4 regions of the Serratia sp. TSO36 genome follow, and region 1 is predicted to be linked to each of the others. Evidence: riboswitches for the same ligand, from Rfam matches in the RefSeq annotation. Region 1 holds a riboswitch; each other region holds the start of a gene.
The links. Region 1 has a riboswitch for thiamine pyrophosphate ahead of thiB (thiamine ABC transporter substrate binding subunit). Riboswitches for the same ligand answer to the same signal wherever they lie in the genome.

Region 1 (2,194 bases):
AATCAGCGCCGACAGTAGCGCCTGCCAAAAGGTGAAGCGCACCACGTGCCACAGGTAGCTGTCCTGCCACAGGCCGTGCCAGTCGCTGTCCGGCGCGTGACGCCACAGCGAGCCCATTGCCAGCGCGGCGACCAGCAGGATCACGCCGGCGGCCAGCAGCCCCGGCCAGAGCCAGCGGGGGATCAGCGGCTGACGGCGGTTTGCCATGCCCGGATCCAGCCGCCACGTTGTTTGGCCACCTCTTCGGCGCTGTATTGCAGCGCGGTCTGCGGCACGTTCATCTGCTCAAAGCCGACGGGCAGTGGGGTGTTGATCACCGGGTACATCCAGTTGCCGGTCGGGATGGTGTTCTGGAACGCCGGCGTCACCATGAACTGCATGAAGCGCTCCGCCAGCTCCGGCTGTTTGGCGGCCTTCAGCTTGCCCGCCACTTCCACCTGCAGGTAGTGGCCTTCGCTGAACGTGGCGGCGGCGTAGAGATCTTTTTTCTCTTCGATCAGGTGATAGGCGGGAGAGGTGGTGTAGCTGAGCACCAGATCGCCTTCGCCTTTCAGGAACAGGCCGTAGGCTTCGCTCCAGCCTTTGGTGACGGTGACGGTCTTCTTCGCCAACTGCTGCCAGGCGGCCGGCGCCTTGTCGCCATACACTTTTTGCATCCACAGCAGCAGGCCGAGGCCCGGCGTGCTGGTGCGCGGATCTTCGTAGATCACTTTCCAGTTGCGATCGCTGCTGACCAGCTCCTGCAGGCTTTTCGGCGGGTTCTTTAGTTTTTCTTTGTTGTAGACGAACGCGAAGTAACCGTAGTCGTAAGGCACGAAGGTCGCGTCCTGCCAGCCGCCCGGCACCGTCAGTTTGGCGGTGTCGACGCCGCTCGGCGCGAACAGGCCGGTTTGCTGCGCCGCCTGCAACAGGTTGTTGTCCAGCCCCAGCACCACGTCGGCGGCGCTGTTCTTACCTTCCATGCGCAGGCGGTTCAGCAGCGAGACGCCGTCTTCCAGCGCGACGAACTTCAATTCACAGTCGCACTCGGCTTCGAAGGCTTTTTTCACCGCCGGGCCGGGGCCCCAGTCGGCGGCGAAGGAATCGTAGGTGTAAACCGTCAGCGTCGGCTTGGCGAACACCGGCGCGGCACACAGCAGCAATAAGCAGGGCAGATATGTTTTGACCACGTTGCACTCCTGAAAAATAAGGGGGCAAGGGCATCTGAGGGGGCGAGGCGGCGTCGCCGGTTCGCTGGGCTCAAATCCCTCCGCCGGTATTGACCGGATCAGGTTCGACGGGTGTGCTCTCAGCGGAAAATCGGGCTTATCATGCGGCCCGACTTACCGCACCCCGTTGAGACGGCGCTATTGTAAAGATTAACCGACCCGGGCGAAAGGCGCTTATGCCTCCGGCGGGGCAAACCAGGCGGACTTGAAGTCGAACCAGCCGAGGGTGTTCATCCGCACGCCGCGCATGCTGCGCTGGCCGTGCAGCTGCAGCCAGTGGTGGAACAGCGGATGCAGCTGGTGGTTGCTGACCAGACGCTGGCAAAACTCGGCCAGCGGCAAGCGGTTGGCGCGCCACAGCGCCGCGTCCTGCGCCAGATCTTCGTTCATGCAATGCTGCATCAGCGGCAGTTCGTACAGCGTGGCGAACAGCGAAAACTCCAGCGGCAGATAGAAGTTGGCGCTGCCGAGCCACAGATCGCTGCGCGCGTCGCCCTGGTGCCAGGTGGCGTAATCCACGCTTTGCACGATCAGGCGGATGCCGTGCTGCGCCAGCAGCGGTTCGATCGCCTGGCGAATGGCGTGAAACTCCGAATGTTCATTGAAGTGGGTCATCGTCAGTTCGGTCAGGCCCGCGGGCTTGGGCTGCTGCGCCAGCGTGCGGTTGTGGTGCCAGCGCGGCAGCAGGCCGTACGCCGGCGACCAATAGCGCTGGTAGAGCGGCCCGGCGTGGCTCAGCAGCGAAATGGGGTTGATCAATTCGCACAGCCAACTGCGAATGGCGGGGTCGGCGGCCAGCGGAGAACGCTGATCGAACAGCAGGAAATAGCAACCCTCTTCCAGCCGGCTTTCCAGCTCGCTGTTGCCGGTTTCATCGCCCTGCAGCTGCACGCCGGAGTGCACCAGCTCTTCGGAAAACTCCGGCAGCACCCAGATGTTCACCTCGTCGATCAGCGCCCGGTAGCCAAAATAGTCGTCGAAGGCGT
Region 2 (2,194 bases), on a different contig from region 1:
AGCCGCGCGCCGAGGGCGACGTTTTCTTCGACGTTCAGCCACGGGTAGAGCAGGTCTTTTTGCCCCATGTAGGCGATGCGCCCGGCGATCGGCAGGCCGTCGCTGCCGGTCACCGTGCCTGAGGTGGCCTGCGCCAGGCCGGCGATGATCTTCAGCAGGCTGGTTTTGCCGGCGCCGCTGGCGCCGAGCAGGGCGACGAAGCTGCCGCCGGCGATGTCGAAGCTCAGCCGGTCGAAGACGATTTGCTGACCGAAACGCAGGCTGAGATCCCGCACCTGGATGCCGGGCGGGAGACGCGGGGTGGTCATGAGGCGTTCAGCCCCATTTGCCAAAATGCCGATTCCAGCTGGGTGGCGGTGGTGAAAATCTGCGCCAGCTCGGTGAAGCGGCCTGGTGCGCCGCGCTGGTGGCCGACGGTTTCCAGCAGCTCGATGGCGGCGCGCACGCCGGCCAGATAGCCCTCGTCGCCGTAGTTGCGGATCCAGGAGGCGTAAGGATTGCCCTCTATTTGGGTGGCGGGATCGTGCAGCAGCCGCAGGCCGATTTCAGCATAGCCGGCCACGCAGGGCAGCAGGCCGGCCAGCAGATCGAGGGCGTCGCCGGCATGGCCGATATCCAGCACGTAGCGGGTATAGTTCATGGTTTCCGCCGCTTCCGGCTGGGAGGCGATCTGCGCTTCGCTTAGCCCCCATTCGGCGCAGTAGGCCACGTGCAGCGGCAGTTCGGCGACGATACCGTTGAGCGAGGCGGTGGCGGCGCGCATCTCCGGCAGGGTGCGCAGCTTGCTGACCAGCAGCGCGTAGGCGCGGGCGAAGTGCAGCAGGAACAGATAGTCCTGGGTCAGGTAGCGGCGAAACGCGCGTTCGGGCAAGGTGCCGGCGGCCAGCTGCTGCAGAAACGGGTGATCGACGTAGTCCTGCCAGTGGCTGCCGGCTTGTTGGCGCAGCCGGCCGTAAAGACCGCTTTCGAACAGGGTGGTGATGGACATGGGACCTCCTTGAGTCAGTGGAGATCCGGGCACGCTGGGGTATGAACAGGCAACGGGTGAGAGCGTTGTTGCCTAACCGTCCCTTCGCTGGCATGACCCAGATCAGGTTCAAAGGGTTCGGCTTGCGCCATCTCAGCCCGTAACAGGACACCCCTCGGAGCTGCTTGTTATACGACATTTGTTTTTTGATTACAATCGCCGGGCGGCGCGGCGGCAATCGGTTCGTTTAGTGCGATCGGGGGCGATTTTGCTGGCGCAGGGCGCGCGGTTTTTGTCACTGTAGGCCGATGATTTTGCCTCTGAGGATGATGCCCGATGAAAAAGATTGGTTTTCTCTCGTTTGGCCACTGGTCGCCTTCCGCCCAGTCCGGCACCCGTTCCGCGGCGGATGCGCTGCTGCAGTCCATCGATCTGGCGGTCGCCGCCGAAGATCTGGGGGCGGACGGCGCCTATTTTCGCGTACACCACTTCGCACGCCAGCTGGGGTCGCCGTTCCCGCTGCTGGCCGCCATCGGCGCCAAAACCCAACGCATCGAGATCGGCACCGGCGTGATCGACATGCGTTATGAAAATCCGCTGTACATGGTGGAAGACGCCGGCGCGGCGGATCTGATCGCCGGCGGGCGGCTGCAGCTTGGCATCAGCCGCGGCTCGCCGGAGCAGGTGATCGACGGCTGGCGCTATTTCGGCTATGCCCCGGCCGACGGCGAGAGCGACGCGGACATGGCTCGCCGCCACACCGAAGTGTTCCTGGAAGCGCTGCGCGGTGAAGGGTTCGCCGAGCCCAATCCTCAGCCGATGTTCCCGAATCCGCCCGGGCTGCTGCGGCCGGAGCCGTTTTCCGCCGGGCTGCGCGACCGCATCTGGTGGGGCGCCGGTTCGAACGCCACCGCCGTCTGGGCGGCGAAGCTGGGCATGAACCTGCAAAGCTCGACGCTCAAGAACGACGAAACCGGTGAACCCTTCCATATCCAGCAGGCCAAGCAGATCCGCGCCTACCGCGCCGCCTGGCAAGAGGCGGGCCATGCGCGCGAGCCGCGGGTTTCCGTCAGCCGCAGCATCTTCGCGCTGGTGGATCAGCGGGATCGCAACTACTTCGGCGGCGGCGGCAAGGAGGGCGATCAACTGGGGTATATCGACGCGCAGACCCGGGCGATCTTCGGCCGCAGCTATGCCGCCGAGCCGGACGAGCTGATCAAGCAGCTG
Region 3 (2,194 bases), on a different contig from region 1:
TCCCGCGGCATCGCCTGGCGCACCAGCCAAACCTGCGCACCCGCCCACTCACCGATGGTGCGCGCCATACGGCCCTGCAGCCCGAGGGTGGCGGCCGTCCCCGACGGCAATTCACCGTTCGGTAACCAAAGTTTGCTTTCATGGCTGACGATCCACCAGCCGTTTTCATTGCCCGTTAATGCAAGTTCCATATCGTTGTTGCACAACCTCAGCTTCACTGGCACTCTACGAATCGGCTTTGTTACATTTTAATAACTTACCGGTTACTTTTATTACTTACACGGAGTCAAACATGCTCAACCGTTTGGAAAGGCTGACTCAGCGCGTTGGCGGTAGTAATGAATTAGTTGATCAATGGCTTCAGGCCCGCAAGCAGTTGCTGGTCGCCTACTGCACGCTGGTAGGCCTCAAACCGAATAAAGAAAAGCATACGCCGCTGAATGAAAAAGCGCTGGAGAACTTTTGCCACAACCTGGTGGATTACCTCTCCGCAGGGCATTTTCATATCTATGACAGAATTATCAAACAAGTGGAAGGCGCAGCCAGTCCGAAAATGTCGCTGGCGGTGAACATCTACCCCAAGCTGTGGGCCAATACCGAACAGATCATGGCGTTCCACGATCGCTATACCGAAGTGGATATCGATCAGGAGGTTTGTCTGGAATTCCACCAGGCCTTGTCGGATATCGGCGAAACGCTGGCGGCGCGCTTTGCTCTGGAAGATAAGCTGATCCTGCTGGAGGCGGAAGCCGCGCAGCAACCGCAGCCGGACCAGGCGCTGGATCCGGCGCGTTAAAATTTTATAGTTTTTTTTCTTATCCCTCCTATACTGGGGGGCATCTTGTCGGAGTGCCTAGCGCCTGATTTGTTCATCGAATCAGCCAGGCTGAGACCGTTAATTCGGGATCCGCGGAACCTGATCGGGTTAATACCCGCGAAGGGAACAAGAGTAATCTATCGCCACAGGCACGGCCTTCCCCTTGCGGGCGCCCTGCCTTATCGGCCACCATCATTACTCCCTCCGAGCTCCAGACAAGCAACTTTCCCAACCCAACACACTGGTAGGAACTTGCTATGTCTAACGTTAATCCACCGCGCGCCCGTAAAGCGCAACGCGAAGCCGCCCAGCAGTTTATCGACACCCTGCAAGGCATGGCTTTCCCGAACTCACGCCGTATCTATCTGCAAGGCTCGCGCAGCGATATCCAGGTGCCGATGCGCGAAATTCAGCTCAGCCCGACCCTGCTCGGCGGCAGCAAAGACAACCCGCAGTATGAACCCAACGAGGCGATCCCGGTGTATGATACCGCCGGCCCCTACGGCGATCCGCAGGCCAAGCTCGACGTGCACGCCGGCCTGGCCAAACTGCGCGCCGGCTGGATCGACGCGCGCGGCGATAGCGCCACCCTCAGCGGCGCCAGTTCCGGCTTCACCCAACAGCGGCTGGCGGACGAGGGGCTTGATCACCTGCGCTTCGAACATCTGCCGCTGCCGCGCAAGGCGCTGCCGGGCAAGTGCGTGACCCAGCTGCACTATGCCCGCGCCGGTATCGTCACCCCGGAGATGGAGTTCATCGCCATCCGTGAAAACATGGGGCGCGAGCGCATTCGCGGCGAGGTGCTGCGCCACCAGCACCCGGGTCAAAGCTGGGGCGCCAATCTGCCGGACAACATCACGCCGGAGTTCGTGCGCCAGGAAGTGGCCGCCGGCCGCGCCATCATTCCCGCCAACATCAATCACCCGGAGGCGGAGCCGATGATCATCGGCCGCAATTTCCTGGTGAAGGTGAACGCCAATATCGGCAACTCGGCGGTCACGTCGTCGATCGAAGAAGAGGTGGAGAAGCTGGTGTGGTCCACCCGCTGGGGCGCGGACACCGTGATGGATCTCTCTACCGGCCGCTATATTCACGAAACCCGCGAGTGGATCCTGCGCAACAGCCCGGTGCCCATCGGCACCGTGCCGATCTACCAGGCGCTGGAGAAGGTCAACGGCGTGGCGGAAAACCTCACCTGGGAGATGTTCCGCGATACGCTGCTGGAACAGGCGGAGCAAGGGGTCGACTACTTCACCATCCACGCCGGCGTGCTGCTGCGCTACGTGCCAATGACCGCCAAACGCCTGACCGGCATCGTGTCGCGCGGCGGCTCGATCATGGCCAAATGGTGTCTGTCGCACCATCAGGAAAACTTCC
Region 4 (2,194 bases), on a different contig from region 1:
GCAACAGCGTGGCGTCATTCGGCAGCGTTTGCGCGAGCGTCGCCGTCAGCAGCGCCTGGGCAAAGTGATAGCCGGGCACCAGGGTCAGAATACGGCGATCGTAGTCCGCCGCCGCGGCATCGGGGAAGCGAGTATCCGTTTGGTGTTGCATAACCTTCCTTGCCAAGTTCATTGAGAGAGACAAGGAAGGGTATGCTTAAGTGATAATGAAATCCATTATCATTAATGGGTTCTGTGACGGGAAAGGCGGCGTTAGCGGGCCGGCGAATGCAGCAGGTAATAATCTTCTTCGCCGTCGTTGCCGGTAGAGATGATGCGCCAGCCGTGTTTGCGGTAGAACGCCAGCGCCTTTTCATTCTTCACCAGGCATTTCAGCGAGCCGGTGGCGGTGAAGGTAGCTTCCGCCGCCTGCAGCAGCGCACTGCCGACGCCGCGCGGCGGCTGATGGGGATCGACATACAGGTTATGAATGAAGTTGTCTTCGCGGTAGACGGAGACGAATCCCAGCAGCACGCCGCCGTCTTCCGCCACCCAAATCGCTTCGCCCAGCGTCGCGCCGTCGAAATCTTCCAACTGATAGTTTGAGGTATCGCGCCAGCCGAACGCCGCTTTGCGCGACGCCAGGTACAGCGTGCGCAGGAAGGGGCGATCGGTCTCTTGGTAGGGTCTTATCTGCATGGCATCTCCCGGTGGTTTGTGCTCACTATAGCGCATTGCGCGGCGTATGCCCGCCGGGCAATTTATTCGCTTGTTTGTCCGCGCCGCCGCTGGCATGATCCCCTGCAGGGATTAACGCAACGTTGATCACAACCTATTGATTTTCATGACTCGGGGTGCCCTTCTGCGTGAAGGCTGAGAAATACCCGTATTACCTGATCTGGATAATGCCAGCGTAGGGAAGTCACGGCCGCCCAGCCGGCGCCGCCTTCTTGAACGCCGGTTGGGAGGAATATGATCGCTCGACCTGATGCACTACCCGGCGCGCGCGCCGCGGCTTGTCTGACCCAATTCCAACAGCGGCCTCCGCTGATCCACTGCCTGACCAACGAAGTGGTGCAATCGCTGACTGCCAACGTGCTATTGGCGCTCGGCGCCTCCCCGGCGATGGTGGTGGAGCCGCAAGAGGCGGCGCAGTTCAGCGCGCTGGCCGACGGCCTGCTGATCAACGTCGGTACCCTCAATGCGCTGCGCGCCGAATCGATGCGGGCGGCGGTGGCCGCCGCCAATCGGGCCGGCAAGCCCTGGACGCTGGATCCGGTGGCGGTCGGCGCGCTCTCCTACCGCACCGCCTTCGCCAAACAGCTGCTGGACGAGAAACCGGCGGCGATACGCGGCAACGCCTCGGAAATCATGGCGCTCAGCGGGTTGCTGGCCAGCGGCCGCGGCGTGGACAGCGGCGACGATTCGCTGGCGGCCTTGCCCGCCGCGCGTGAGCTGGCGCAGCGCAGCGGCGCGGTGGTAGCGGTCACCGGCGCGGTGGATTACGTCACCGACGGCCAACGCGATTGGGCGATCGAAGGCGGTTCCCCGCTGATGACGCGGGTGGTGGGCACCGGCTGCGCGCTGTCGGCGGTGGTGGCGGCGTTTTGCGCCCTGCCGGGCGATCGCCTGGACAACGTGGCGACCGCCTGCCGGGTGATGTCCCACTGTGGCGGCCTCGCGGCCAGGCAGGCCGGCGGGCCGGGCAGCTTTACGCCGGCGTTCCTCGATGCCCTGTATCAGCTGCGCGGGGAGGATCTGTGATGAAACGCATTAACGCCCTGACCATCGCCGGCACCGATCCCAGCGGCGGCGCCGGCATTCAGGCCGATTTGAAGGCTTTCTCGGCGCTCGGCGCCTACGGCACCTCGGTGATCACCGCGCTGGTGGCGCAGAATACCCGCGGCGTGCAGTCGGTGTATTACATCGATCCGGCGTTCGTCGCCGCGCAGCTGGACTCGGTGTTCAGCGACGTGCGCATCGACAGCGTCAAGATTGGCATGCTGGCCAACGCCGACATCGTGCAGGCGGTGGCCGAACGGCTGCGCCATTACCGGCCGGAATTCGTGGTGCTGGACACCGTGATGCTGGCGAAAAGCGGCGATCCGTTGCTGGCGCCGGAGGCGGTGGCGTCTATTCGGCGCGAGCTGTTGCCGCTGGTGTCGATCATTACGCCGAACCTGCCGGAAGCGGCGGCGCTGCTGGCGTGCGCGCC

Region 2: linked by a shared signal. The riboswitch ahead of ACK3CV_RS16350 (TenA family protein) and the one ahead of thiB (thiamine ABC transporter substrate binding subunit) in region 1 are both predicted to bind thiamine pyrophosphate.
Region 3: linked by a shared signal. The riboswitch ahead of thiC (phosphomethylpyrimidine synthase ThiC) and the one ahead of thiB (thiamine ABC transporter substrate binding subunit) in region 1 are both predicted to bind thiamine pyrophosphate.
Region 4: linked by a shared signal. The riboswitch ahead of thiM (hydroxyethylthiazole kinase) and the one ahead of thiB (thiamine ABC transporter substrate binding subunit) in region 1 are both predicted to bind thiamine pyrophosphate.

Annotation. Positions count from the first base shown of each region.
Region 1 covers NZ_JBJZOU010000006.1:207,129-209,322, forward strand. The annotation lists gene thiP (thiamine/thiamine pyrophosphate ABC transporter permease ThiP) at 1-207, opposite strand, end outside; gene thiB (thiamine ABC transporter substrate binding subunit) at 183-1,169, opposite strand; TPP riboswitch at 1,227-1,345, opposite strand; gene sgrR (HTH-type transcriptional regulator SgrR) at 1,383-2,194, opposite strand, start outside.
Region 2 covers NZ_JBJZOU010000016.1:105,977-108,170, reverse strand. The annotation lists gene ACK3CV_RS16355 (ABC transporter ATP-binding protein) at 1-308, opposite strand, end outside; gene ACK3CV_RS16350 (TenA family protein) at 305-988, opposite strand; TPP riboswitch at 1,051-1,153, opposite strand; gene ACK3CV_RS16345 (LLM class flavin-dependent oxidoreductase) at 1,304-2,194, shown strand, end outside.
Region 3 covers NZ_JBJZOU010000003.1:27,126-29,319, reverse strand. The annotation lists gene nudC (NAD(+) diphosphatase) at 1-191, opposite strand, end outside; gene ACK3CV_RS01770 (Rsd/AlgQ family anti-sigma factor) at 293-796, shown strand; TPP riboswitch at 836-960, shown strand; gene thiC (phosphomethylpyrimidine synthase ThiC) at 1,075-2,194, shown strand, end outside.
Region 4 covers NZ_JBJZOU010000021.1:287,049-289,242, reverse strand. The annotation lists gene ACK3CV_RS18880 (methyltransferase) at 1-151, opposite strand, end outside; gene ACK3CV_RS18875 (GNAT family N-acetyltransferase) at 253-678, opposite strand; TPP riboswitch at 820-916, shown strand; gene thiM (hydroxyethylthiazole kinase) at 952-1,743, shown strand; gene thiD (bifunctional hydroxymethylpyrimidine kinase/phosphomethylpyrimidine kinase) at 1,743-2,194, shown strand, end outside.